DNA from 3 places in the Alteromonas sp. Cnat2-8 genome. Region 1 is predicted to be linked to each of the others. Evidence: predicted binding sites of a transcription regulator. Region 1 holds the regulator's gene; each other region holds the start of a gene.
What was found. The regulator LexA, encoded in region 1, represses DNA repair genes until DNA is damaged. The targets are predictions, from matches to a motif close to TACTGTATNNNNATACAGTA.

Region 1 (10,144 bases):
CTAAAAGCGCACTCATGTCGATGGTCGGCGCGAGCAGCTGACCTTTATTTGTCGCGCCTTTAGTAAACCAATCGTTATCAAGTGCGAGCTTTGCCAAAACAACAGGTAAAACAAACACGGCTACCATAATAATTAATGTTTTTTTCGAAGCAGCATTACTCATAACTACGTCCTTTCTTACTAATTGCAAAGCCGCCAATGGCTGCAGCGGCAATGGCTAAACCAAACCATTGAACTGCATAGCCAAGGTGCTTTTCAGGAGACATTACGACGGCCTGATATTCACGAATAAACGCGGGGTCAGGCGTGGTAAGGTGAAGAATAAAGGGTAAAAGTTTGCGCTCTAAGGCGTTGCTTAGTGCAGGGAATTCTATGTGTTGTACCAGCGCGGGGCTTTGCGACAAAGCCATGTTGGTTTCTTTCACTAAGGGGTTGTTACCCGGCACGCTAAGCACGCCGATTAATTCGCGCGTTTGGCTTGTAAAACTTATTTCCGGTAGCGTGCGCGTTAAGTCTGGCGCAGGCACCCAGCCAAAGTTAACCAAGAGCCACCCGACATTGGTATTTACCGGTACGATGACATCGAAACCCACCCGCTGATTGTGAATCTGATTATCTAATAGCAACACATGGTTAGCGTCTATTGCGCCGCTGAACGATACGGTAATATCCCGAGGATCATCATGAGACAACGCCTCTTCTAAACTCAAGGTTCCATTACTTTGCTTTTGCGCTATGCTAGCTAAGCGTTGTTGCTTTTGGACCATGCGATCAAGTTGCCAGTACCCTAAACCGCACATAATCGCCACACTAAAGCCCGTGAGTAACCAAGGAATAACGTGGCGAGTGCGAGAAAACATGATTATTTCGCACCATGCAAAATTAGAATAAAAACAGAGGTGAATATGTTGATAAAAATAGTCCTTGTTGCGTTGGTGCTGTACATGATTGTGAATTTGTTCATGGCGATGCGAATCATGATGAAAAATGAAGCATCAAAAGGGCCTATGAGTAAGTACATTGGTCGACGCGTGCTCACTTCTGCCGTCATTGTTATTATTATTCTTATCGCTATTGGTACCGGTTTAATTACCCCAAACCCAAGGCCTTACTGAGTTTGGGGCTCCCTTTTAAAGTACGTAAACAAAGATGTAGAGCATGACCCACACTACATCTACAAAGTGCCAGTACCAGCTCCCCGCCTGAAACGCGAAGTGGTTTTCAGGCGTGAAATGGCCTTTCAAGACCCTAAAAAACAATACAATTAGAATGATGGTGCCAAGGGTCACATGCATGCCGTGAAACCCTGTGAGCATAAAGAAGGTGTTGCCGTAAATGCCTGACTGAAGTGTAAGCCCCAAGTCGCGATACGCATGTATGTACTCTTCTACCTGTAGGAACAAGAACCCACATCCAAGTAAGATAGTGATACCCAGCATTAGGGTTAGCTGTTTGCGTTTGTTTTGCTCTAGTCCCACATGAGCGAAGTGCAGTGTAATAGATGATATAAGCAAGATAACCGTGTTGATTGTGGGCAAACCCGCAGCACTCATTTCCTGTGTGGTAGTGCCGCCTGGCGTTGACACCAGCGGCCACATGGCCTCAAAGGTCGGCCATAAGACCTCATTGGTCATAGCGTTGTTCGATGCGCCGCCCAGCCACGGAACGGAAATAAATCTCGCGTAGTAGAGGGCGCCGAAAAACGCAGCGAAAAACATCACCTCTGAAAAGATAAACCAGCTCATACCTTGTCGATATGAACGCCCCAGCTGATCGCTGTAAAGCCCTGCCATAGATTCGTCTATTTGATTTTTAAACCAACCTACAAGCATAACGAGCAATACTGCTATCCCCGCTAAAAGGATATGACCGCCATAGCCTGTTTCACCTTTGGTTGCTTGCACCACATAATTGCCCGCACCTACGGCGATAAGAAATAGAGCAACGGCCCCTACGATGGGCCATGGACTTTGTGCGGGTACATAATATTTTTGGTATTCGTGATTCTGTACTTCGGGTTGCATTTTCTTCTCCTTACCCCTTCGGCCTATTCGCCATTTGATGGTGTTGAAGCCATAAAGGGATTCGGTGTTGTCGTTAGGTCACTGGCTCGCGCTGTGACGTCATAGAGTGTGTACTGCAAGGTAAAAAACGTAATTTCTTCAGGTAGCTGAGGGTCTACATAAAACTGCATGGGCATATAGGCTTCACTACCCGCATCCAATGGCTGCTGATTGAAGCAGAAGCATTCAGTCTTGTTCAGGTACAGTGCTGCCGTTCCGGGGGATACAGAGGGAATGGCCTGAGCTACGATATTACTTGATGCAGGGTTTCTCACATAAAACGACACCGTATTAAGTTCGCCAGGGTGCACTTTCACGCGCTTGGTTTCAGCACGAAACTCCCACGGCATACCGGTATTTGTGCGAGTAATAAACTCGACGGTCACTTCTCGCGATTCATCAATCTCAACCGATTGATAAACCGCAGCCGTGCCTTCGGTTTTTCCGTTAATTCCCGTAACGTCGCAAAATACGTCGTACAAGGGAACAAGGGCAAAGCCGAAGCCAAACATGCCAATGACAATAGCAACAAGTTTAATAACCATCTTGTTGTTTGCGCTTTGCTGTGACATCACGTGACCTCCGGGTAAATCCATAGATGAAGGTTGGTAAACGCTTGCTTAGTCGTTTATCTCCCTCACCACCTGCAATGTGTGAATGTCATTCCCATCGGCTTTTGCCGGTTGAAAGGAATGACCTATTCACAACTCCACCTACCGTTACTTAACGACAGGTGGTGTTTCAAACGTGTGATAAGGTGCAGGTGATGGAATTTCCCATTCCAATCCTTCTGCGCCGTCCCAAACTTGCGCTGATACCGGCTCACCTTGCTTTTTGCATGCCTTGATAAGCAGGGCAAGAAAGATGAGCTGAGATAAACCGAATGCAAAACCACCCAGGCTTATCCATTTATTAAAATCAGCGAACTGCAATGCATAGTCAGGAATACGGCGTGGCATACCAGCCAAACCCACAAAGTGCATAGGGAAGAACAACACATTGACCGATACCAATGAGCACCAGAAATGCCATTTAGCTAAGGTTGTGTCATACATTTTTCCCGTCCATTTAGGCAACCAGTAATACACCGCAGCCATGATGGAAAAGACCGCGCCAGTTACCAGTACATAGTGGAAATGGGCTACAACGAAGTAAGTGTCGTGATATTGGAAGTCCACGGGCGTGATCGCCAACATTAGCCCTGACAACCCACCAATGGTGAACAGCACAATAAAGGCAATAGCGAACATCATTGGCATTTCGAAGCTCAGTGAGCCGCGCCACATGGTCGCTACCCAGTTAAACACTTTCACGCCAGTAGGCACCGAGATAAGCATGGTGGCAAACATGAAAAACATTTCCATGTACACCGGCATGCCCGTGGTGAACATATGGTGAGCCCATACAACAAAAGAGAGCAGTGCAATCGACGCCGTGGCGTACACCATAGACGCGTATCCAAACAGCTGCTTTCGAGAGAAGGTAGGAACAATTTGCGAGATAATGCCGAAAGCGGGCAAGATCATAATGTACACTTCAGGGTGCCCGAAGAACCAGAAAATATGCTGGAACATAACCGGGTCGCCGCCACCAGCAGCATCAAAAAAGCTCGTGCCAAAGAACTTATCAGTTAACACCATGGTAACCGCACCGGCGAGCACTGGCATTACCGCAATCAGCAAGAATGCCGTGATAAGCCACGTCCATACAAACAGCGGCATTTTCATCCAGGTCATGCCTGGCGCACGCATATTAAAGATGGTCACAATCACGTTAATCGCACCCATAATGGATGAAATACCCATGATGTGAACAGAGAACACAAACAACGCTGTCGAATCGCCACTGTAAGTCGTTGAAAGGGGCGCGTAGAAAGTCCATCCAAAAGCAGGGCCGCCGCCTTCCATAAAGAGCGAGCTCAATAGAATGAGAAAGGCACCTGGTAAAATCCAGAAGCTCCAGTTATTCATGCGCGGTAACGCCATGTCAGGGGCGCCGATCATCATGGGAATAAGCCAGTTTGCGAGCCCAGTAAAGGCTGGCATTACTGCACCAAATACCATGATAAGCCCGTGTACCGTAGTCATTTGGTTAAAGAAGTTTGGCTCTACAATTTGTAGACCGGGTTGGAATAGTTCAGCGCGGATCACCATGGCCATCGCACCACCAACTAAAAACATAATAAAGGCAAACCACAGATACAGTGTGCCTATGTCTTTGTGGTTAGTGGTAAACAACCAACGCGTTATCCCTTTAGGAATATGATCGTGGTGTTCATGGTCATCATGTAGGTGACCGTCATGAGGCGCAGAGGTATCTGGCGAAATAACTTCAGTTGCTTTGCTCATTGTCTGCTCCTAGTTTCCGTTTGCCACTGCGTTGACATCTTTGGCTTGAACCATATCGCCAGTTTTATTGCCCCAGGCATTTCGCTCGTAAGTGACTACGGCGGCAATTTCCTTAAGACTTAGCATTTTTCCAAACGCTTGCATGGCTGTTCCTGACTTTCCATGCAGCACGATGTCAATGTGACCTTGCTGATCTTCTAGTGCCATCTTGCTGCCTTTTAATGCCGGGAACACGCCAGGTAAACCTTCACCATTTGGCATATGGCAAGCAGCGCACGTTGCGTTGTATACTCGCTCGCCCTCTTTCATCAGTTCATCCATAGACATATTCATAGAAAGTAGACGCTGCTCTTCTTCTTTTGCTTTACGAACAATCTCTTCTTGTTCGCCCATCCACTTTTCAAACTCGGCGGGTTCTTTAGCAATTACCACAACCGGCATATAGCCATGGTCTTTACCACAAAGCTCTGCGCACTGTCCGCGATAAATACCAGGCTCATTCACCTTGGCCCAAGACTCGTTAATAAAGCCGGGGTTGGCATCTTTTTTCACGGCAAAGTCAGGAACCCACCAAGAGTGGATAACGTCGTCAGAGGTAATAAGAAAGCGTACTTTTTTCCCAGTAGGAATAACCAAGGGACGGTCAACTTCCAGCAGGTAGTTATCTGTTTTCTGAAATTTGTTTTCTATTTGCTCGCGCTGAGTGGCGAGTAAAGAATAAAACTCTACATCGCTATCCATGTACTTGTAATGCCATTTCCATTGAGAGCCTGTTACTAACACCGTCATGTCAGGCTCAGACGTGTCTTCCATAGCAATTAGAGTATTCGCTGCGGGTACCGCCATGAAAATAAGAATAAGGAAAGGAATAACGGTCCAAGCAATTTCGACCTTCACGTTTTCGTGAAAATTAGCTGGCTTGGCACCACGGGACTTTCTATGTAGATACATTGAGGCGAACATCACGCCAAAAACTACAACCGCGATACCAACACAAATGAAGAACATCAACATATGGAGGTCGTATACCTGCCCACTGATGTCGGTAGCACCGCGTCTCAAATTAAGCGAAGAGGCTTCTTCGCTTGCTTCTTGCGCAAAAAGCAAAGGGGAAAAAAGCAAAATTGGTATACTAGAACACCATTTTGCGAAAACGGTCGTTAGTTGTTTCACTCAGCACCTCCGTAATGGCGTGGTCAAAGACGCTGATTAATTTGCGCGATGCCCTACCAAATGGTTTGCGAACGATTGACCCGTAACCTCAACTTGTAAAACAAATTTAGAGTCATTGTTATTTTTTTGTTAATCTCTGTATAAGAATTGCGCAATAATGTCGTGCCGTCTAGTCTTTTCTATTAAAAATTTAACGAAGTGGTTAATTTTTAATCATTTACTAAAATGGTCGCGGGGGATTTCACGTGCAAAAAGAGAAAGCCATTGCTGTGGGATGCCCTTGGAATCAAACAGGCATTTTGAACACGGGGTTAAAGTAAATGCTCGACTAACTAGTTAAGAAATCAATAAGTAATCGATTACTCAATGTCGATTTCAAACAAAATTCAAAATAAAAAATGGAAAATACTTGAAGCATTCATAGAAAGAATAACGAGAGTAATGATAAAAATAAGCGCGCAGAAAACCAACAGGTTTGCTGGGCAGGATAAAACCTAAGTTGGCAGATTGAAGAAAAAAACAGGAACAAAAGACATAAAAAAAGCGGCTAACGCGCCGCTTTTATACAAACAAGCTAAAATACTACATCCAGTCAGCGTTTCTGATCACACCCACCGCAATACCTTCTATCGCAAAATGTTCAGTCGCCAAATCAACTTTTATTGGTGCAAACTCATCATTCTCAGCATGAAGCAATACTTCACGCCCGCGTTTCTCTAGACGCTTTACGGTGACGTCTTCATCTACACGCGCCACAACCACCTGACCGTTGTGTACATCAGTGGTGCGATGAACAGCGAGAAGGTCACCGTCTAAAATACCAATGTCTTTCATGCTCATACCGTTGACGCGTAGCAAAAAGTCGGCATGGGGTTGAAACAGTGCAGGATCGACTTTGTAGTGCGATTCAACATGCTCTTGCGCCAAGATCGGCTCACCAGCTGCAACACGCCCAATTAACGGTAGGCCTTCTTCTTCTTGTGCGTCGTTATCAAGAGGGATATTGAGCTTAATGCCACGAGACGTACCAGGCAAAATTTCAATCACGCCTTTACGCGCCAATGCTTTCAAATGTTCCTCTGCTGCATTAGCAGAACGAAAGCCAAGCTGACGGGCTATTTCCGCACGAGTAGGCGGCATTCCCGTTTCTAACATGGTTGTTTTAATAAGTTCTAAAACTTCGGTTTGTCGAGCTGTGAGTGGGCGCATAAAAGACCTGTCTGTTCATACAGTTCCTGTAAGTATATACACCTAAAACTAAATAACAAGCACTTGCCGCGTCTTTTGCGATCTGCAATAGCCTACGACAAGTGCTTTCCTCTTATTTTACGAGAAGAGCCATGTTCGGGTTACTAATTTGTAACTCCAGCTCCCCATCACTATTTTGACGTGTGCGCATGCCTTCAACATTATCGAGCCCAAGTCCAGGGCTTTGCCACACCACATTGCCTTTATTATCAACCTCAACCACGCGATATGCGATGCTGTCATAATAATTGTACGAATAGTCATTCTCGTTAGGCTGGTAGATAGCGAGAATCGACTGATTAGACGACGTCGTTGGAACAGCCGCTATATACTGAGGGTAGAATGACGGTGCTATAGCGTCTTTGAGTTCTAATGCATCGCTCGCCACGTCATAAACATTGATGGTGTTGTAGTTTCTATTTAAACACGCAAATTCAAGTTCGCTATCACTATCAAAATTTACCGTGAGCAATTGGTCACAATTGGTTTCCAATTCATTCAATCCAACAAATTCACCATCCTGCATTTTATAGAGCTTGAGCGAACTATAGCCCCCAACAGCAAAATAATGCACACCGTCTTTTTCAGAGGCAGCAAGCGCATTAATTGAAAAATCGTTAATGATTGAGTCGATAAGCACCTGATTCTCGATATCAAACGCTTTAAGTCGATTGTTCTCAATAATAACTGCATCGGCGTAACTATCGTTATTTACGTCAATGGCTTCAATAAACGAAATTTCACTATTCTGATTATTGTTCAGTGTCCACTGAATAGCGTTATCTGTAAGTCTCACGACATTAAACGACGAACTATAATCCAGTGCCCCTATTAGTAACTCACCCACACCGTCATTGTTGTAGTCTGTAACGACCGGTTTGCTATAGTTATAGACATCTTCGCCAACCTCAGCACTTATCGCAAAGTTATCCTCTTTATCTACCGATAAAATCTGAATAGATGATTCGTAACTACTTGTATCGCTAACAAAGACGGCTCTTTCATCATTATCGCCATAAGGTGCCCAACCCGCGGCATGATATCTACTCGCGCGCGGCGCACCTTTTATATCTGACAAGGCATATTCACCGTTGGCATCTTGTTGCGCTACTAAAATTTGATTCTCACCAGTCCAAATAATGTCATCCACATTGTCATTGTCTAAATCGTCAATGAGAAGTGACATGCCACTGTAAGTGTTGTGGTTAAGAGCCCACTGCTCAGAGATTTGTCCCGCTTCTAATGCAAAACCTCTAACTTGTCCCCACTGACACTCGGAGACAACCACTATTCCTTCTGTAGCTGGGCTTTCTTTACTATAGGCGATATCACAAATGTCACCATGTTCCGCCGTTGCCAAACTGCTTTTCGATACTGCTGAGTAGATTGAGATATCATTCCAACTATCGGCACCGATGATTTCATCTACACCATCGTTATTCATATCACCCAGCACAACAAATGCGTCGCTGAACCCGCTACCGTATAGCCATTGGTTGGCACCGCTTTCGATATCAAATACATAACCATTGTTCGTTACCATTTCTATCGATGCGTCATCATCTACGTTACCAAAAGCAAGGTTATTGACGCCGTCAATATCGTACTGTTGCAACTGCTCACCTGTGCGAACATCTACAATGGCAATAGAAGTCGCATTGTAATATTCGCTCCCATATAAATAAGCAACTTCATCAACCCCGTCACCATTGATGTCATAAAATAAGCCAGAAATAATACTATCTTCAATAATAAACACCGCTTCTGCGTTACTTTCGCGGTCTTTTATTACAGACAATCCCTGTTGAGTAAGAAGGTAGATTTCATCATTATTGTCACCATCAACATCTTGGGTATGCACGCTTCTAATTTCGCCTTTAGTTGGCAGTTTATACGGATACACATAGGTATTTTTAAGCGTATTGCCTTCTAGCGAAAATGCGCCCACGTTGCGAGCATTTACCGTGATAAGTTCACTTACACCATTGGTCGAAGCAATAGCAAAGCCATGATTATGAATTGGTGTCATCACAGTAGTACGAGCATAAGCCGGGGCCTTGTCCGCATAAGAAGTGATTTCGAGCGTTTGTTGGGATTCAGTTCCGTCTAAGCTAGCGAAACTAAACATATAAGTTTGAGCGTTGAAAAGTTGATTCGCAGGTACATTCCAGGTCATCAGACCTTCCGCATTTAACGAAGCACCAGGAGGCGCTGAAATAAGCTCTCCCGCGACGTCATCGTCAACTCTGTCTGGGTCACTCATCGATACGGTAAACTCTACGTATCCGCCCGCAGTTACAACTTCAGGCATATTCGATGCAGTGAGCGTCATAGGAGAATTGCCGATCTCAACGAAAGTAGGCTGGGATTCAACAACGTTAATACCGTCTGACACCACCATGGTAACTTTAACTTCATCACCGAAGACTGCGCTGTAAGGTGGCAGCGTGGTACCATTAACATCGTCAAGGACTACACCATTTACATACCAGCGAAACGAAATCACCAGCTCTGAGTCGGGAGTATCTGAATCATGATAGTAGCCAGGCTCAACGGTGACTTCATCTGTGGTATAGACAGTCTCATAAGCATAGTAATAAGGCTGATTCACTACAGGAGGTACGGATATCGCATCGATATCTGAAAGCGCAAGGCCAGTATGATTTCCGCTGGCAAACGCTGTTAGATTATTAAAGTATACACCTACATCGTAAATATCATCGCCGTTGTTATCTTCGCCATAGCGAACTGCGCCATCAATAACGTCAATTCCAGCCGTTTTATCTCCTTTTACGACCAGCGAGCCAGATGACGAATAGGGAAGGTCGCCCTGATCAGAAGAATATGCAAAGTCCAATTTGCCTTTAGACGCAATGTAGATTGAACCATTAAGTTCAGACACGAAGGTATTGTTTGTCACCCCTTCTGCTGATGTGCCACTGACCTTGTAAGTTTCACCATTGTGCGTGACAGTAAGATACTGCCTCGTCTCTTCATAAAACGTACCTGTTTGTGGGCGGTAGCGAAAATCAACACTTAAGTAGCCTTTTAATGTTGTGCGCACGCCACCGTCTAGCATAGACAAAGTAGTGAAATAAGACGTTACTTCGGAGCTGTTTTCACCTGCGTCAGTAATAACTAGCGAAAATTGTCCGTCATACCGAGTGGAGTCGTAATATTGAATGCACTGATCATAGTCTACAGTAATCGTTCCTTTACCCGTGTCTTCATCAAGCTTACCTGAGTATGTTACTGATCCTGATTCATAGCACTCGGTCGTACCTTCAACGTTGCCGTTCTCATCTAGGAAGG
Region 2 (10,144 bases), on a different contig from region 1:
ACAAAGCGACGAATACTATTTCCAAACCTCTTCAATTTTCAATCCTTGTTCTATCAAAAGCTTCTGAGACAACTGCTCGAAAGGGGTTATTCCGTATTTTGTTTTTATACTATCAATTAATTCTGGATTTGAGGATATGAACTTATTAAGTTCACTAATAATGTCTTGATGATAAAGCGTAGATAGGGAAAAAGGAATTTCATTATGTGGAAGCGTCAAATCTAAAGTAAATGCATCTTGCTCATATGATAGAGGAGCAGATCGCTGGCTAACGAAATACTCTAAATCTAACCCGTCTACACGTTCTTGGTACAAAAGCGCCAAGCCTTGTTGAATATCCGTAACCCAAGTTATTTGGGTACGTTGAGTGTCTATTCTCTCTTGCCAATTTACCGGTGTGAAGCCTAACGGCATGGCGAGGTTTTTTATCTTTTCGATGCCTTTCCCAGCGTTCTGTCGTTTTACAATTGTCCCCGTTACTGCGCTGGTTAATGGGAGGGAAAAGTACTTGTCATTTGAAGTGGTAATGCTGTTATACCAGCCTCTATTATCAGGGTATACAAAGTCAACATTGCCTTTAACTAACTCGAGTTGAAGCCGTCTTATGGGCAAGCTTAAATACACAAACTCGTGTCCCGAAGCTTCAGAAAAAGCTTCTAAAATTGACCAGGCAACCCCTTTATCTGTTGATGATGCAAAATCGTAATGGGGGAAATAAGCTAAGTTTTGTGCGCCAATCACATATTTATCTGCATAAATATTAAGGCTAAACAAACAGCCAATGAAAAGCCCAATACATCGCATCATTCTAAACTCCAAAATGACTACAGCAATTTACAATATACAAATAAATTATCTTTGAAGCATTTCCTTGAGAGGAAGTTTTTTAATACAAAAATAAATCGCGTATCTATACACCATAATTTATCGTTTTGCGGGTGTAAAATACTCAGTGAAAATCTCTTGAACTTAATGACAGCTTTTCGAGCCACGGCGTCCGATCAATAAGCTTACCTGCGATGATATGAATAACTCCCTCTTTGGAGCGTTCAATAATACCATTTACCTGTAGCAGTTTAGCTTTTAAGAATGTTTGTTGCTGAGCACGAGCGGTAGCTTGCCACACCACAACGTTCATATTGCCTATATCATCTTCTAAAGTTAGAAAGGTAACGCCTGCGGCTGTACCCGGGGCCTGTCGACCTGTTACTGCGCCGAGTACTTTTACAACAGATTTATTGGTCTTGTCTTTAAGCGAATTGGACCAGCTTATGTCTTTAAGCTTATGTTGCTTTTTGAGTAAAGAAATAGGGTGGTTATTTACTGATAAGCCGGTTGAGGCATAGTCTTCAAGTAAGTTTTCTGCCTCGGTCGGTGCAGCACCCAGCGGTGTGGCATTTTTATCTGCATAAAAATCGTCAGTATCAAACAGTGGTAAACGCGTTTGAGTATCCATAATTCGCCAGCGAGTTTCATATCGATTGCCTGAAATCGTGCGAAGGGCATCGGCGCTGGCTAGTGCCTCTAGTTCGTGACTTTTAAGCGATAGCTGCTGTAATTGTTCAACATTGGTGTAGCTTTTGTCTGAACGGTTTTCCACGATAAGCTGAGACGATGCTTCACTTAAGCCTTTAATAAGCTTAAGACCAAGCTGAATGTGTTTTTCCTGGCCTTGTACCACCAAAGAATGCTCAACGTCAGACTGGTTAACACAGGGCGCTTCTACCCGTATGTGATGACGCTTAGCGTCTTGAACTAACTGGGACGGGGAATAAAACCCCATGGGCCAGCTATTTAATAGCGCTACGTAAAACTCAACGGGAAAGTAAAACTTCAACCAGCAAGATACATAAGCTAATACGGCAAAAGATGCTGAGTGCGATTCAGGAAAGCCGTAACCTGCAAAGCCTTTTATTTGTTCAAATAAGTTGTGGGCGAACGTACTGTCATAGCCTTTATCCGTCATCCCCTTAATAAGCTTGTCTCTGAACTCAAAAATTCTACCGTCTTTTTTCCAGCTCGCCATTGCGCGCCGCAGTTGATCGGCTTCTCCGCCACTGAAGCCAGCTGCAACCATGGCAAGCTGAATCACTTGCTCTTGAAAGATAGGCACGCCCATGGTGCGAGACAGAACTTTCTCCACATCTTTAGATGGGTAGCTAATGGTTTCGTTACCGTGTCGGCGTATCAAATAAGGGTGGACCATATCACCCTGAATCGGACCTGGCCGTACAATGGCTATTTGTACAACCAAGTCGTAATAGCGACGAGGTTTTAGCCTTGGCAGCATAGACATCTGAGCTCGTGATTCTATTTGAAAAACGCCTACCGTATCGGCCCGACAAATCATATCGAAAACCTGTTTGTCATCTCCGAGCTTAGTAATGAACGGAATACTGGTTTCAACAGGGTATTGTTTATTGATAAGAGAGAATGCACGACGTATAGCGCTCAACATCCCAAGCGCCAGTACATCCACTTTTAAAAGGCCTAAGGTTTCAATGTCGTCCTTATCCCACTGAATAATAGTACGCTCTTCCATCGCGGCGTTCTCAACAGGAACAAGATCGTAGAGCGGCCCTGCGCTAATAACAAAACCGCCTACATGTTGCGACAAATGTCGGGGCGTGCCCAGTAAAGCTTCGGTAAGGGTAATTAACTGCTGCACCCTAGGCTCTTCAGGGTTTAGCCCAAGCCCCGCCAGCTGAGATTTCCACGGAATAACGCTGTCTCGGCGATTAATCTGCTTTACCACAAAATCAAGCTGTGATTCGCTAAAGCCCAGCGCCTTGCCCACATCTTTAAAAGCCGACTTAAAGCGATAGCAAATAACCGTAGCCGCGATAGCGGTTCTTTCCCGGCCGTACTTTTGATAAATGTATTGGATGACCTCTTCACGGCGTTGATGCTCAAAATCCACATCAATATCTGGCGGTTCGTTACGCTCTTTGGAAATAAAGCGCTCGAACAGCACACTTATTTGCCTTGGGTCTACTGCGGTTATTTCCAAGCAATAGCACACTACCGAGTTGGCCGCAGAGCCGCGCCCTTGATACAAAATACGTTGTCGCTTGGCAAACTGAACAATGTCGTAAATGGTTAAAAAGAAATACTCATACTCTTGCTCGGCAATAAGCGTAAGTTCTTTTTCTATGGTTTGGCGAATATCAGGGGTTATACCTTCAGGAAAGCGCACTTTTATACCGGCCTCTACACGTTCCCGCAAATACGAAGTGGGCGTATACCCTTCAGGTACAAGCTCCGCAGGATAGTGGTAGCGCAGCTCTTCTAAAGAAAATGTGAAAGCGTGAGCAAGGGCATTGGTATTGGCAATCCATTTCTCAGGGTAAAGCTTCTTAATTTTTTGTACGGTTCGCAGACTACGCTCTGCATTACTCAACGCATCCCGACCTATTTTGTCTACACTGGTATGCACGTTAATAGCATGCAATACATGTTGAAGCGGCAGTCTGTCAGCGTGATGCATGAGTACACCTGTACAGGCAATAACAGGAAAAGGATAGGCAGACTGCAGATGATTGTAATGCGCAAACCTGTGGTGATCCCTTCCGTCTAATAGGCGCTGAGCGCCAATATAGGCATCAATACTAGGGTGTTTTTGCAGCCATTCAGCCCAATGCTTGTCTTTAGCTTCTTTGCCGCTTGGTAGCCAAATGAATTTGCAATGGCGAATGGTACGCAAGTCCCACTCAGCTAGTTGGTATTCACCTTTATCAGAGCGACGCCTCGCGTTAGTAATAATTCGGCATAGTTCGCTATAGGCTGCTTTGTTCGGGCACAACAGCACAAAAGATAAAGTGTCATCAAATACAAAGTAACTACCCACAATAAGCGTAATCGGTAGGCCCTGATGCTTAATTTCGTCGAAAGCCCGTACCACTCCCGCTACTGAGCATTCATCGGTAATGGCAAGTGCGTCGTAACCAAGGAAAGAAGCCGTGGTAACAAGCTCTGCGGGGGAAGAGGCACCGCAAAGAAAACTATAATTGCTTTGGCAAAAGAGCTCACTGTATTTCATGATATTGCCTTTACCTTTTTCTTTAACCGCATACCGCTAGCAAAAAAGGCCCTGCACCCACCAGCGGCTCTCTTCATCTTTAAACACTAAAAGCTTTACGCATTGCTCAGTTTGGGCGATGAAATAATCACGCTTTGTTGGGCTGTCATGCCACCACTCGCTATGTAATCGCACGGGGCCAAAGCAAATTTGGGTAGCCTGAATAAGCGGTTTAGGTACATCAAAAGTGAAGGTGGGCGTAATGTCACTGCTATAAGCATAATTACGGGTGCAGTTACCGGTGCTCGACTCCGTCACCGTCATATATTCAAACTGATGGCTGTCGGCAGCGCGAGGTTGAAACGTACTGTTATCGCCTAGCTTCGCGTTTAAGCGCCCAATTAATTGCTTTTGTGCAATATCGTTAAATCTGTCGCTAAAAAAGTCGCCATTCTGCGTATCCATTTCTTCAAATTGCTGACAGGTAAGCGCAATGGCTGTAGCTGGCTCAGGCAACACCAGATTCTCAGTTTTAAGACTAAACAAGGGCAGCCAACTTTGTACTGAAGACTGAGGCAGTGCCGAACGTATATTAATATCCATTACAGGTGCTTCTCTGAAATGAATATGTACACTGATGCTGGATGTATATAAGTTTCTTGCCCGTAAATAGTGAGACAAATGCTCAAACTGCTGGCTGACAAAAGGGGTTAGATGCTGCGTGTTTTCAATATCAAAAGGCAATAGGATAAAGTTATCGAAGTGCTCCAAAGGCCTAAATAACGTAACGCGTGGAAAGGTTTCTCCCCTTAACGCAGTAAGATACATAATAGTGTTATTGTCAAAGCGCCGACCCAGTTCTTGTACCGGCATTGCCAACAGCTGTTGTACGCAGGAAACGCCCACCCTTGCCAACGAGTCAATGACTTTAGGTGATAGAGCCGTAATAGAAAGCGGGCACGTACTTAGCGCTTTTTTTATGTCATCGGATGTATGCAAGTAGGTATTAAATTTATGAAGCGCTAATACTTTTGCGGCCTCAATTGTCCATGCGCTAGCAAAATGATAACGAATATCTGCTTCTGCCAGAGCTTGAGTTAATGTTTTCCACAGTGGCGTATGGCCGCCATAGTAATGAGTTAGGTTATCTAGCCTTACTGCCAGACCGCTGACACTATTCGAGTGAAGGTGGTTGTCTAATACGATGTCAGAAGCCAGTGGGTAAAGCCGATGGGCTAACTGCGTCAGCATATGCTTTTCGGCTTCTTCACTGAAAGGCAGAATATGTACGTAAGGGCATAGCGCCGCCGCTTGAGCTAGCCCATGCCCAATTTCAATGCCTTCTTTTTTCGCAATATCATTACACTGCGTAATTTTGTTTGTTTTACTGCAGTACACTGCAACGGGAGTATTCGACGCTAACGCTGAATACTGGTTGTTAGTTTCGTGCTTCGGCAATTGGCTATGTGCACGCTTACTTCTAGCCGCTTTGATATGGCTGTCTAAAGTAAGTTGATAGCAATGAATATAAGCCCACAGCATCATTAGCTCACAGAGTGTAATGCCTGATCGGAAAGCGTGTTGTGTGCCATGGCCCATTTAATGGCGTGATTGTCGGGGGTCCACCGATGGGAAATAACAATGTTATCTTTGGGCCACCCATGACGCTGCTTGCGTATGTTCACCGCCAAAGCGTGGGGTTTACCTTTTAGCGCAATATCCAACGTAATGGGTAATGCACTGTCGCTTTCATTCGACAGGTTGGCTTGTGAATCACTTGAGCTGGCCTTCGGGTAACCTAACTGTGAGGCCTGCTGTTGCGGTGGAGTATACAGTAAGCACAGCGCATCATTATGCGTTGCCGCTACCTGCAGGCGTCGCGCTTCTTTTTGATTTACAGCATTACTCCACAGCACTACGCAGTGGCAAGCCGTACTTTTTAAACATTGCTCTGCTGCCCACAACGACTCTTGTTCAGAACCTGGTTTTACTACCAGCACTTGTTGCGCTTTAAGCCCCAAATTTTCTAACCACGGCGACTGTAGTAGCCCGGGAGGGTTAATAAATACCACCAGCTTATGCGTACGGTGTTGGCATATAACCTGTTTAAAGAGTGAAAGTTCACCCATGCCGGTTAACGAAGAGATACGGACAAGGCCTGTAGATGTAACGCCACCGTTAAGTGCTTTATCCAGACGCGGAAAACCCAGTGAAAACTTGGTTTCACTTTGTCTCTGATCTCTGGCCCGCCAAATATGCGGGTGGTTATTAAGCACGGATAACGATTTATTCATGGCACTCAAAATAAACTGTATTTTTATACAGTATTATAGTGCAGCAATAACCCTTTTCAAGACAAAAGGTTTTTGACTTGTTGTTTTAAACGCTAACTTACTGATTAGTTTGGAAAGGTAAAAAGATTAAACTTTTAAAAGAGTGGGAACATGGCTAGGGTCGCAGGCTTTACTACATAGCAAAGCAGACGACCCTGCCATACAGTTAGCGCTGTATAAGCGCTAACGAGAGACATAGAGTAAAATGTTACTCTTCAGATGGTTCTTTTTGAGCCTTTGTAGTCGTGCCACTTACTGTTGCTGTAACGGTTTGGCAAAAAGCAATGAAGCCGTCGGCCGTATTTTTTGACCACACCATACGTACGTTGCTAGGGAGTGCTTTCACCACCTCACGAATTTCCTCAAGCGTCACTTCTTCATTAAGCAGCACCTTATTCAGTGACTCCTCAAATGACATCCCTTTCTCACAACAGGCCATGACGATAGTCGAAAAGTTGCGCATAAGCGGGTGCAGCGCATTGTATTGAGTTTGGTCGATAAGGCGGCTTTTATAGGCGCTTTCAATACGCGCAGTAAGATTTTTCTCCAACGCATCTGTAACAAGAACAAGGTTGCGATAAGCATACGTAACCTTGTTGTTGGTCTGTTTATTCGAGTGACGCAATAGCGCCAGCTCTTTCTGTAAATTCTGCGCTCGCAGCACAAAGTAAATTAAAAACAGGATAAGTAATCCAATAACACCAAATGCAACGATCATGTCTATTGTGCCTTTTGTTCTTCTATAAACGTATTGATGTTTTGCTCCAAGATAAACAGTGGAACTGAGCCGTTTTCTAACACGGCGCGGTGGAATTTACGCACATCAAAACGCTCGCCTAATGCTTTCTCTGCCTTCTTGCGAAGGCCTTTAATTTTGATTTCACCAATCTTGTAAGACAAGGCTTGCGCTGGCCAAGAGATATAGCGGTCTATTTCAGTATTTACGTTGTGTTCTGAAAGCGCGGTGTTTTCCATCATATAATCAACCGCTTGTTGACGACTCCAGCCCATCGTGTGCATACCGGTATCCACAACCAAGCGACACGCACGCCACATTTCGTAGCTTAAGCGACCGAAGTTGTCGTACGGCGTTTCGTAAATACCTGCTTCAATACCTAAAAACTCAGAGTACAGACCCCAGCCTTCACCAAACGCTGAAATATAGGTGTTACGACGTACCATAGGTAAGTCTTCAAGCTCTGCTGCCAACGATATTTGAAGGTGGTGGCCAGGCACTGCTTCGTGCAAGGTCAGTGCAGGCAATGCATACAAAGGGCGCTTATCGAGGGCATACGTGTTTACCCAGTAATATCCTGGCTGATCATCGCGGCTAGGATGAATGTAACGGCCCGTTGTATATTTGGGCGCGATAGCGTCTGGTACAGGCGCTACACCGTAAGGCGTTCTTGGCAGATACTCAAAGAGCGAAGGAAGCTTTGCGTCCATTTTCTTTGCAATGAACGACGCTTCTTTTAGTAAATCTTCAGCGCTGGTGGCATAGAATTGCGGGTCTTCGCGTAAAAACGCAATGAAGTCGTTAATGTCGCCATCAAAGCCAAGCTCATCCACAATTTGCTGCATTTGCGCGCGAATGCGTTTTACTTCAGACAAACCTAAATCATGGATTTCCTGAGGCGTCATATCCGTGGTGGTGTAATGCTTGGCTCTATTGGCGTAATACGCCACGCCATCAGGCCAGTTATTCGCGGCAATATCTTCACGGGCGTTGGGAATGTATTCGTCTACCATGAAATCGTAGAACATTTGATACGCAGGCAATACGCTGCTGGTTATGGCAGCCTTGCCTTGCTCCGTTAGCGCTGATTTTTGCTCGGCAGTAAAGTACTCTGGAAAGCGGGTAAATGGAGAATAAAAGCCACTGTCCTCGGCATTTTCAACAATGTATGACGCCACCGAGTTCTCAAACCCTTTCAGCACGACTTTAGGCTGCGTGTAGCCTTCTTTTAGCGCCTGTTTCATATACGCAATTTGTTGGTCAAAATAAGGCTTAAGCGCATTTAGGCGGCTAATGTAGGCCTGATAATCTTCTACGCGCTTAAAGGTGGATAAATTAGGAAGTGAGGCCATTGCACCGTGAAAGCCATATTCTGAATTGATAGGCACTAAATGCGCGCGATACGTATATTCGTCCACATAGTTAGCTAAACGATATTGTTGCATCAGCAAGGCAATATAAGCATCAGTAGAGATGTCTTCTTTTTTATACTGACTTAAGGTCTTTTGAAAAGTACGCCATTGTTCATTTTGTGCTTTTAGAGCTTTGGGAGAATTATCTGGTAATACGTGAGCGAGTGAAGTATCTCCTTCGCGAGAAGCTAGAAGCGGGGAAACCGAAAGCTCGTATTGCCAAATGTCATCAAGTAGTTGATACAAGCTTTCATCGTTAAGGTCCTTTGCAGATGAGCTAACGCTGCAAATAAATAATAATGCTGCTAAAACATAGCGATACATAAGGGTCTCCGGCAACCTTCACCGGAATGACCCGGCGGTTACTCTTTCGTTGGTGTATATATTGGACTAGGGAAAGCAGTTACTTTATCAGATTTATTTTCTAATTTAGTAATTTTGGCTGAACCTTTTTTATTTACGGCGTCAATGCGCAAAATGTTGTGCATCGGAACATAAGTTTTTGTTACTTCAGAAAATTCGGTTTTCAACCTTTCATGGCTAGGGTCTACAACAACACTTGTGTGGGTGTCCCACACAAAGTCACCTATCTCGACAAAGCCAAACAAAGCGCCCTGAGTAAGGGTTCTAACGTAAAGTTCGTAACGTTCTCCATTGCTGATGAACTGAACGCGGTAAAGAATATCGTCTTTCGACATAGATGCTGCTCTTCACTAAAAAAACATAACAATATCCGGAAACGGAGCCGGCATGCGACTGACAATTTTACCTTGCTCATAAAATGCGAGCAACGGTAGGAAACACATGGTAAACGTAAGTAGTTTAATGGTATTCCGCCTATTAACTGCGTTACCATGATGCACACTTAGTTATATGGTGAAATTAGAATGATAAAAAAACTCCTTATAGGTAGTGCAATGACAGCAATGACCTTTGCTGCTACTGCCCATAACCACGCATCGACAGACAATGCTTTTAACCCTGATACACAGCGAATCAAATCGCACCTGTTTTTCCTAGCAGATGATTTGCTTGAAGGTCGTGACACGGGCTCTCGTGGCCATGAAATTGCGGCGCTATATATTGCGACCGAATTTGCTAAATATGGTTTGAAGCCAGCGGGTACAGACGGCTACATGCAAAACGTAGCGTTTCGCAAAGCGAATCTGGTTCAAGAGTCTCCCAAGTTTACTTTCACGCAAAACGGCGAAACCGTCGATTTTGACTACCCGAAAGAATATCTAGCTAGCCCGAGCTTGCTTAGCACTGAGGCTAATGTAAAAGGTGAAATGGTCTTTGTGGGCTACGGCATTGTGGCTGATGAGCTATCTCACAACGATTACAAAGACTTAGATGTAAAAGGTAAGGTTGTTGTAGCGCTTGCTGGTAAGCCAAGCGACTTTCCATCAGAAGAGGGCGCTCACTTTGCGTCTGGCTATCAAAAGCAAAAGTATGCGGTAGACAATGGCGCTATTGGCATGATCACTATCACAACGCCTAAAAATGAAAAGGTACGCCCTTATCAAAGCCGTTTGAACTACATCCATACGCCGCGTATGGCATGGTTAGACGACAGTGGTCAGCCTGCAAACAGCTTTTCTCAGCTTAAAGGTGGCGCTTACATGAGTGAAGGCGCTGCGCGTAA
Region 3 (10,144 bases), 260 kb from region 1:
TTTAATTTCGGCAATGTCATTTAGCGTGATAGGGCTGCCGTCTCGCCATTCGAGGATCATTTCACCCATTTGCGTAGGCTCGTAGCGACCTTCAAAACGCAGAGTATAGCGTCTTCTGCCCACATCGACAAAGCCACCTGAAATATCATTCGCACGCCCCAACTCGTTGGCAACTGCCGTTAGGTCAATGCCTAACTGCGCCGCTTTAAACGGGTCGAAAACAATTTGAAACTCCTCAACGCCGCCAACCCCGCTTTCCATACGCGCCCTTGCAACGCCCGGGATAGATTCAAGCTGAGGTTTAATGACATCGGTAAAAAAGGTCACATAGGTATTAATTTCGTTTGGATTGCCTGGAAGGCGCTGAAGAAAGAAGTAGGTCAAAGCGGGGGCGTCTCCCCCACTTCCAGCAAGCATAATATTAGGGGACAAGGCATCGCGAGGTAGTGGCGGTACGCGATTCATGCGGCTAATCACTTCAATGAGCGTTTTCTGCATGTCCGTATCTAAACCAAACTCTAGATTAATCCACGCATTACCTTGGTTTGCCCATGCATTCATCGACTCAAGGCCAGGGATCCCTTGCAGCACTTCCTCTTGAGGTTCAATGATCTCCGACTCAATTTCTTGGGGCGACGCAGCGCGCCACGAGGTCTGGATGTTAATATTCGGTCTTTCAATGTCAGGAAACAGCTGTACAGGTAAATTAAACAGGCTATATAGCCCTAAAAATACCAGCAGTGTTATTCCTATACCTACCCCAGTCGCGTTTTTTATTGCTTGCTTAGTGATGTCCATAATATGGCACTTATGCTTTTTATTGTTTGGTTTACTATAGGTCGCAGGAATGACAGAAAAAGTTTAAAGCCATGACACTAAGAATTTCAGCGATTATTAACATTTTGTTTAAATACCGTTTAAAAAACGTTATTTATCGTAGATGAGTGGACCTCAAAAATACGCCATTTGTCGGCGCTGGACATATTTGCTTACACCCATCGTTAATTAGGCGTCGCGACGTGGAGTGAGGGTAGGGATATTTTAAACTCGCCCTTCGGGAAGGTCTGGCAAGCTTCACTCTGGGAATTTGAAAAGCAACGGCCATCCCTGCATTCCCACGCTTTGTTAGGAAACTTGCCAGCGCCTTCTGGGTGGGCAATCATCTATGCGGATTGGTATTGGTCTTTAAGTATCGAACAAAAATTTAGAGCAAAAAAAAGCCGCTCTAGGAGCGGCTTTTTTCAAATACGTCAGCGATTACGCTTCAGCAATGATGATCACTTTGATTGAAGTGATAACGTCAGAGTGAAGTTGTAAGTCGATGTCATACTCACCAGTTTCACGAAGAGTACCAGTAGGTAGTTTAACTTCTGCTTTTTGTACTTCAACGCCAGCTGCAGTGATTGCATCAGCGATGTCACGAGTACCAACAGAGCCAAATAGTTTACCTTCGTCACCAGCAGGAGCTGCGATTGTAACTTCAGCAAGCTCAGCAACTTTTTCAGCGCGTGCGTTAGCAGCAGCTAGTTGCTCAGCAATTTTCGCTTCAAGTTCAGCACGACGTGCTTCGAACTTTTCAACGTTGTCTTTTGTTGCAGGAACCGCTTTACCCTGTGGGAAAAGGAAGTTACGAGCGTAACCAGACTTAACAGTCACTTGGTCGCCCAGGCCGCCAAGGTTGGCGATTTTATCTAGTAGGATGATATTCATCTTAGCTAACCCTTATATTCGCCAAATTACTTGTGTGAATCAGTGTACGGAAGCAACGCAAGGAAACGTGCGCGCTTGATCGCAGAAGACAGCTGACGCTGATATTTTGCGCTTGTACCAGTAATACGGCTAGGGACAATTTTACCGCTCTCAGTGATGTAGTTCTTAAGAGTAGCGATATCTTTGTAATCAATCTCAGTCACACCTTCTGCAGTGAAACGGCAGAACTTACGACGTCTGAAAAAACGAGCCATGGGTGATCTCCTTAAGCGTTGTCTTCAGTGGTTTCAGTTTTCTTTTCCGCGCGATCTTGGCGAGGAGCAGAATCGTCACGACGCTCACGACGAGGCTCTTCTTTCATCATTGGAGAAGGCTCAGTCACAGCAGTCTTAGTGCGCATAACCATGTTACGTAGGATCACGTCGTTGAAACGGAAAGCATTTTCCAATTCATCAACAGCTTCTGCAGACGCTTCAGCATTGATTAGTACGTAGTGGGCTTTGTGCAGCTTTTCAATTGGGTAAGCCAGTTGACGACGGCCCCAATCTTCTAAACGATGAATCTGACCACCGTCTTGCTTTAGGATTGTGGTATAACGCTCGATCATACCAGGTACTTGTTCACTCTGATCAGGGTGAACCATAAATACGATTTCGTAATGACGCATTATAGCTCCTTACGGTTGTAGCCTCGACAGTACAGCCGACTGTATGGAGACAAGGAACGAATTGGGATGGCTGTAAGGGCGCGCATTATACGCAGCAGTTACTAATTGCACAAGCATTAATCACCTTTAGAACAATCATTTGCCCTTTCCCCAAACACTACGCTCAGACATTTAATCAAAATACTGTTTATCTATACAGTAAAATACTGTACAGTTTTTGTGTCTTTAATAAACAGGGGACCTACCATGGCCATTACCACACAGTATGTTGTTACGCACAAAGGGGTAGAAAAATTGGTAACTACCGACAAAAAAGAAGCCGATCAGTATGACAAAATGCTCGATGCAGCAGATAACCTTGCTGACTACATTCATGCGAAGGGCATCAAGCTAGACGATAGCGTAGTGGAAGAGCTCACCATCATGCTGTCTAAAAACAAAGATAAAATCAGTAAGATTTTCAAAGGCGCTACCGCAGAAAGCGTATTAGAAGATGAAAGCGCAGAAGTGGTAAAGCTACAAGCTAACGGCTGATAATTTAGGCGCGCCTCTCTTTTGCGTCGTTATGATGAGCAATTAATAAGAGCAATTGCCGCTTTAGGCTGATGAGATCTGATAGCATAGCTATACGCAAAAATGTTATTTGATAACATTACCTCAACGCGGCAATGTGTTTTCTCTGGTTTTTAACTGGGTGAACAGACGTGTCGCTTTTGCTAATGTGAACATAAGACGTAAATACAGGTCGGGCTTAGCGTGAATACCACCAATAAAAAAAATAGCACTCACTCCCAGCGCAACGCAGTGTCTGAAGGGCGTAACACAGCGATTGAAGTTAGCAATTTACAGTTTTCGTACACCAAAGAAAGCCCCCCCATCATTGACATTAAAGCGTGGCAAGTTTCGCAAGGTGAGCACGTTTTTCTCTCAGGGCCTTCGGGTAGCGGAAAGAGCACATTGCTCAATTTGCTGTGCGGAACATTAACTCCAACTCAGGGCGACATTGCCTTATTAGCGCAGCCTTTCTCCGCATTATCGAACCGACAGCGGGACAAGTTTAGAGCACGCAATATCGGCGTTGTTTTTCAACAATTTAATCTTATTCCCTACCTTTCTGTGGCACAGAACATTAATGCGGCGGTGTATTTTGCAAGTACAAACGTCAGCAAGACAGCATCAGACGCAAAGCTTCGTCATTTACTGGACAAGCTACAGCTGCCTTCTCACGTGCTGCATGCGAAAGCTGACGCATTGAGTATTGGTCAGCAGCAGCGCGTTGCCATTGCCAGAGCACTGATTAACGACCCACAATTATTAATTGTCGATGAACCTACCTCTGCCCTAGATACCGATGCCAGAGATAGTTTTATGTCGCTGCTAAAAGACGTTGCAGGTGAAAGCACCATGATTTTTGTTAGTCACGATAAAGCCATGGAGAGTTATTTCGACCGCCACTGCAGCATGAGTGAATTAAGCCCAAGTACAAACCACATAAAAACGCGAGGCGATGAGGCCCCAAAAGCACAGGAGCGTGCGTAATGCTAAGTACCATTGCTATTGAAAGTTTAAAGCGCAGGAAAACAACGGCAATCCTCACACTTTTAAGCATTACCATCAGCATTAGTTTACTTTTGTGCGTGGACATTATTCGCACCCAAGTTAAAACCAGTTTTACGCGCACCGTTTCTGGTGTAGATCTTATTGTTGGCGCACCAAGTGGACAGCTTAATTTACTCCTGTCATCAGTGTTTAATATAGGCACTCCCACCAAAGGTATTGAATATAAAAGTATTGCGGCGCTTCAATCTAACAAGCAGGTATCGTGGCTTATCCCACTATCTTTGGGTGATACCCACAGAGGTTTTAGAGTAGTAGGTACGACCAACAGCTTTTTCGACCACTTTAAATACGGTGATATGCAATCACTTGAAATGGCAGCAGGCTCGACATTTACGCAGCCACTGTCTACCGTTATTGGCGCAGATATCGCCAAATCATTGGGGTACAAGGTAGGGGATAAGATTATTATTTCCCATGGTCTGGGTAGCGTATCGTTCAACAACCATGATGATCACCCTTTCACTATCTCAGGCATAGTTAAGAAAACCGGTACGCCCGTAGATAAAGCCGTATACGTTACCCTACAGGGACTTGAAGAAGCCCACACAGGACCTAAACATTCGCCCACCTCAATGTTAGGCCGTAAATCTGCTGACAAGGCGAACGAGCATGAGCATGAGCATGAGCATGAGCATGAGCATGAGCATGAGCATGACGAGCATACAAAAGAACATGCAGTTTACAATAGCGAAGCGTTTACGCCTGAGTCAGTATCCGTGGTGATGCTGGGGCTTAAACATCGGGTAACTGCACTGCAGCTTCAGTATCAAATTAATCAAAGTAAAAAAGAGCCGCTAATGGCTATTCTACCGGGCATGGCACTCGCAGAACTTTGGCAAATTATGGGAAATGTTGAATCGCTATTGCTTGGCCTTTCCGGTCTTATCGTCATCTGCGCGCTAATTGGGCTTGCGACTATGCTGCTGGCAACGATGAGAGAGCGTTATCAAGAAATCGCCGTTTTACGAACTATAGGCGCAGGACCGTTTACCTTACTGCTACTCATACAGATTGAAGCGATGCTGCTTACGATTGTGAGTGCCGCACTGAGTTTAGGCTTGGTAGCTGGGCTTATGAGCGCACTAAAACCTTGGTTAAGCAGTACCTATGGGTTGTTTTTAAGCAGCCCACTGTTTGGACAAAGCAGCGTTATTATCATTTTACTGATACTGGGGTGCACATACTTGGTTTCGCTATTCCCCGCTGTGGCGGCCTACAGACGCGGCCTACACGCGGGACTAAACGCGAACTCATAAATACCCATGCCTACAGCGTTGTTTCCGGTTTTATCGGCTTTTATTTAGCCCCACATCTGTGCGCCAATAGGCAATAGGTCTTTTAATGGAGCGAGCTTAAGCGAGCTGGAGAGAGTATTACTCTCCCACTCGCTTATCTGTACTGAAACGCAATATTAGCTCGTGAACCTGATTAACCGTTGCGCGCAAATCGTGACTTGCTGCAAGCGATGCTTCAGATGAACGCTGGGTTTCAGACGCGCCGTCAGCGACTTCTACTAACTGCTGGTTAATATGCTCTGCCACCGTGCTTTGTTCTTCTACCGCTGAAGACATCTCTACCGTGGCATCAGCGATACCTTTTACTGCATTGTTAATTTCAAACAATGCACCTCGGGTTTCTTCTACTATAGCGCTGCCGTGCTCAGCTGAAGCTAGCCCTTCCGTCGATACCCTTACAGCTCGATCAGAACGCTCAGCCAATTCATTAATGATGTTGTGGATTTTATCGGTCGATTCGCGAGTTTTCGAAGCTAAAGTACGAACCTCATCGGCAACAACCGCAAAACCTCTTCCTTGTTCGCCAGCCCTTGCAGCTTCAATCGCAGCATTAAGCGCTAACAGGTTAGTTTGCTCAGCGATGGTCGAGATGATATTGGCCGCTTCGCCAATATCGCTGGTTGACTGAGCCAACTCTGTCACTGTGGTAGAGATAGACTCAACCGCCTCGCGTAAGGCGACAATCGCCTGCATGGCTTGCTCTGCTTTTTGGTTGCCTGTCTCTACATTAGATGCCGCTGTCCTTGCGCTCTTTGCGTTACTTTCTACTCGTTCGGCAACTTCTTGAATCGCTTGACTCATTTGCGTTACCGCAGACGCAATTTGCTGTGTAGCTTGATTTTGCTGAACAACCGCGGCACTGGTGCTTTCCGCTTGTTGATGCGTGGTGTTAGCAATTGATTCGAGCCCCGCTGATGCATCTTTAATTCGGGTTAATGCCGTGCGATTTCTGGCAAGTTCACACCCCAGTGCAAGTTTGGCTTGGCTTATGTGAGGGGGGTCTGGGAAGTAGGTTTGTGCCACCGTTTCATTAGCGTAGCTTTCTGGGCTAAGAGAAAGCAGCGCGCCCCAGTCTTTTCTTGTCTTGGCTTCTTGAGCAATCATTAAAACTATAGCTCCAAGCAGCGCAATACCTGCCGCTGCCCAACCATGGGTAAACGCGAGTACTAAAACAAGTAGGGCGCTTAACAGTATTGTTGGCGCCATGTGCATGAGGCCTTGCCCCAGTCGCGACATCGGCGATACCGCAGATTTTCCTTCCTGCATTCTGGCGTAAACGCTAGATGCGCGTGCTATTTCGTCATTTAACGCCGGCACTCGAACAGATTCGTAGCCTACTACTGACTTACCTTCATAAACGGGAGTCACAAACGCCGAAACCCAATAGTGATCGCCATTTTTTCTTCTGTTTTTGACTAACCCAATCCAGCTTTGCCCTGATTCCAAAGTACGCCACATTTCTTTGAAGACAGGAGCAGGCATATCTGGATGACGGATAATGTTGTGATTTTTGCCAATGAGCTCTTCGCGACTGAAGCCACTTGCTTCTACAAATGCGCTGTTACAATGCTGGATTACACCGCGCTTATCGGTAGATGAAATAAGACGATGATGTGCGGGAAACTTGTACTCTTTTTGGGTAACTGGCTGATTATTTCTCATTGGGTGCTTTCTCCATGTAGCAAAGCAATCATCCGTTAATCGTAGGAAATGTTGCTTACCTCCTAAGACTAGAACATAAACAAATTCTGTCTAGCAGGAAGAAAAAATTAGAGAAATTCTATATTCTATCAGCTATTTAGGAAAGCAATTTATACTTTAGGCTAGAGGTAACAAAACGGTAACGCGCGTACCCTTTCCTTCTTCGCTAGTGATATTTATCTTTCCGTTGTGCTCTTCAACAATAGTCATGGAAATAGACATTCCCAAGCCTGTTCCCTCGCCGGGTGGTTTAGTTGTAAAAAAGGGCGTGAATATTCTATCCAGTGTTTCTTTCGACATACCAATACCCTCGTCTTCTACGATAAGCATGGCGCTTTTGTCATCTTGCTGCACTTTTAGTGTTATGGACTTCCCTTCTGGGGTTGCATAAATAGCATTGGTCACAAAGTTAACCAACACCTGCTGAATCTGTCCTGCATTACCAAGGAAATAGACATCCTTATCGGGTACTTCTACATTAAGTTTGTTTTTGTACCTGTGCAGGTTATTCGTGAGCTTGATCACCGTGTTCATGGCGTCAATGGCACTAATTTGTGTATGCTTTCCTGAACCAGGATACGAAAAACTTCGCAGCGCTTTTACAATTTCAATAATACGTTCAATGCCCTCGTGAGATTCATTGAACATCTCTGTAATTTCGCTCGCACTTTCTTGTAGTGAAAAGCGTTTTTCCAGCGCCTCGAACTGCGACTCTACCTCTCCACCAGCAGTGCGACAAAGCTTGCCTATTTCTTCTAACGCGTGTTGATAATCGCTAAAAATTTCTTTTGCAACCACCGTATTGCTTCGAACATAACCGATAGGGTTATTGATTTCGTGTGCTATACCCGCAGCAAGTTGCCCCAACATCGCCATCTTGTCTGCACTAACCAGCCTTTCTTCTAGAAAGTCTCTGTCTTTTTTAACCGAACTCAATTCTATTTGCCGACTGGTGAGCTCAGTTTTTTTGTTCTGGTAACGAGACGTAATGTTTAGATAATGTTTGGTGGTATCAAGAACGTGTAGCGTTTCTTCTTCTAAGTGATCGTCTTTGGTAAGCAACACGAGCCAAGCGAATTCGCCGTCTGCCATTTCATGCATAAAGTGAAGTAGCCTTGCTTCTTCTTTTGTATCTGGTCGCTGCACTGCATTAACGCACCAGTGGGAATAGCTCTCGCGCAGTGTCAGAGGGGTTTCGTCTTTGAGAAGTTTGGCGAGCTCGGGAGAGCTATACCATCCATTTTCGTGAGATAGCACCTGGCTATCATCCCCCACCGTTAGCGCTTCACCTTCTACAATAAATGCTTTTCCACAATGGGCACCGCTAAATTCAACCGCCGATTCCAGCGCAGAAAATATAAAACTCTTACCCGGCTGAGCATTTGAAAGCTGTGATGCGGCACGGTTAAGGTACAACAACTCCCTTTCCCGCTGTTTTGAATCTTTTAAGGCTTTTCTTAGCGCTTGATTCGCTAAGTAAGCATCTTGTGAGTAGGTTTCAAGAAAAGACTCTGCGTTTTTACGCGCTATTTTTTGACGTTTAAGCTGTCGTTCTAAAGAGTTAACGCGGGCTTCCAGCGCTAGAATGCGCTCTTGTTCGGTGGAATACGATGTTTCACTCACCAAAAAGCCCTCCGTTTAGGGCGCCGCTATGAATTCGGGCGCCACGCTTTTCAATAGGGCCAGTTGAACCGCAAGGCTCTACGGGCGCTAATTAACTAGCCTATCAAGTAGTGTTAGTACTCTCTCACTGGCTTGTTCCATTTCCATAAGCTTAGCATCTGCCTCAGCATTGTTGCCATTTTGTTTAGCTAGAACGGCAGCGATACCGCTACTATGCACTTTTGCATGCGGCGCTTCAATCTCTCTGAATGCCGTTGTTTGGCCAATCGCTTTGTTAGCATTTTCACTATACCACTGCCCAAGGCGGCAGTTCTTATGATCGCCAAAGTCCGCCACAGATTTATTGCTGTAGCCGCACAGCACTGCATAAACCTCGGCCTTCCACACTACATGATCCAATTTTACTGTTTGAATAAACGTAGCAATTGCGCCTTCGCTAATAGTGGACTTCATACTGTCACAGTGTTGCACCATAACTTCGTAGCTGCCATTTAGCTGATTAATGCCGGTCTCTAGCTGCTCGTTGTTTCCGCGCAGTTCATTGACACCTGAAACCGCTTTGGAAGTAGACTGAATTATACCGTTCACCAGCTCAGATACTTCTGTTGCTGATTTGTTGGTTTCTGTCGCCAATGCACGTACTTCATCAGCAACAACACTAAACCCGCGGCCTGCATCGCCTGCTCGCGCAGCTTCGATAGCAGCGTTTAGCGCAAGTAAGTTAGTTTGATCAGAAATACTCGTAATAGTAGTAACAAATTTATTAATGTTATCTGCTGTCGTTGATAGCCCCGATATACGTTCGCTCATGCTGCCCATTTGGACATTAAGCCCGCTCATGTCGGTAACAATTTTGCTTAATGTAGTCGCAGAATCACTAAACAACTCATTAATATTAGCAACAGACTGGTTCTCAGCATCGATACGTTGATAAGTAGCCAACACCGTTTCACGAATACCTTCTAATTGACGCATCGCATCAACAATGCACTTCATTACAACGGAATCGTTCGACGATGCATGCTGACCGTTTGCAGCCTCAATGGCATTAATGAGTTCACTATTTTCTGCCTCTAAAACGTCAATTTTGTCTAAGGCTTCTTGCACTCTTGCTTCTAGTTTACGTACTTGCGCTTCTTTTTCTTCGTATTTACTGCGAGATACAAACATGTGTGGTTACCGATATGTTTTTTATAGAGTTATTTTGTTCAGATTAACAGATATCCAGACCATTTAACTATTAGTCTGAAGTAGCGTTATGCTATGAGTATCGGCGGAATCTTGAAAAACTGATGAAATAAAACGCTCGGTTGAGACGAGCTTTATTTTTGTGGCAGTAGATGCGGCTCTAGGGGCGGGCGACGGGCGCCTTTTTTAGGACCATACCACAACGTCAGATAGTCTAGGATAGCGGGCTCCGCATCACCTAATGGCCATAGCTTTTGCGTGTCTTGCATCCATCGAATAGTTTCAAGCCATCTCTCTCTGCTCATTGCGTTCTGTGTAATTAGTGAAGGCGAATGGCATG

Region 2: a site for LexA is predicted at 6,326-6,345, ahead of MHN00_RS19030 (recombinase RecA). Genes of this name have one in related genera too.
Region 3: a site for LexA is predicted at 2,559-2,578, ahead of MHN00_RS09550 (YebG family protein). Genes of this name have one in related genera too.

Annotation. Positions count from the first base shown of each region.
Region 1 covers NZ_JAKREX010000003.1:131,673-141,816, reverse strand. The annotation lists gene MHN00_RS08475 (hypothetical protein) at 1-163, opposite strand, end outside; gene MHN00_RS08470 (SURF1 family protein) at 156-860, opposite strand; gene MHN00_RS08465 (DUF2909 domain-containing protein) at 906-1,115, shown strand; gene MHN00_RS08460 (cytochrome c oxidase subunit 3) at 1,131-2,024, opposite strand; gene MHN00_RS08455 (cytochrome c oxidase assembly protein) at 2,048-2,635, opposite strand; gene ctaD (cytochrome c oxidase subunit I) at 2,783-4,411, opposite strand; gene coxB (cytochrome c oxidase subunit II) at 4,421-5,584, opposite strand; gene lexA (transcriptional repressor LexA) at 6,167-6,793, opposite strand; gene MHN00_RS08435 (hypothetical protein) at 6,906-10,144, opposite strand, start outside.
Region 2 covers NZ_JAKREX010000007.1:273,383-283,526, reverse strand. The annotation lists gene MHN00_RS19050 (substrate-binding domain-containing protein) at 1-35, opposite strand, end outside; gene MHN00_RS19045 (hypothetical protein) at 16-819, opposite strand; gene MHN00_RS19040 (error-prone DNA polymerase) at 950-4,039, opposite strand; gene MHN00_RS19035 (DNA polymerase Y family protein) at 4,076-5,563, opposite strand; gene MHN00_RS19030 (recombinase RecA) at 5,563-6,312, opposite strand; gene MHN00_RS19025 (hypothetical protein) at 6,560-7,069, opposite strand; gene MHN00_RS19020 (DUF885 domain-containing protein) at 7,072-8,823, opposite strand; gene MHN00_RS19015 (DUF1820 family protein) at 8,862-9,197, opposite strand; gene MHN00_RS19010 (M28 family metallopeptidase) at 9,387-10,144, shown strand, end outside.
Region 3 covers NZ_JAKREX010000003.1:391,765-401,908, reverse strand. The annotation lists gene MHN00_RS09570 (efflux RND transporter permease subunit) at 1-798, opposite strand, end outside; gene rplI (50S ribosomal protein L9) at 1,258-1,710, opposite strand; gene rpsR (30S ribosomal protein S18) at 1,737-1,964, opposite strand; gene rpsF (30S ribosomal protein S6) at 1,976-2,377, opposite strand; gene MHN00_RS09550 (YebG family protein) at 2,624-2,911, shown strand; gene MHN00_RS09545 (ABC transporter ATP-binding protein) at 3,134-3,916, shown strand; gene MHN00_RS09540 (ABC transporter permease) at 3,916-5,253, shown strand; gene MHN00_RS09535 (PAS domain-containing methyl-accepting chemotaxis protein) at 5,371-6,954, opposite strand; gene MHN00_RS09530 (ATP-binding protein) at 7,111-8,616, opposite strand; gene MHN00_RS09525 (methyl-accepting chemotaxis protein) at 8,704-9,786, opposite strand; gene MHN00_RS09520 (hypothetical protein) at 9,939-10,144, opposite strand, start outside.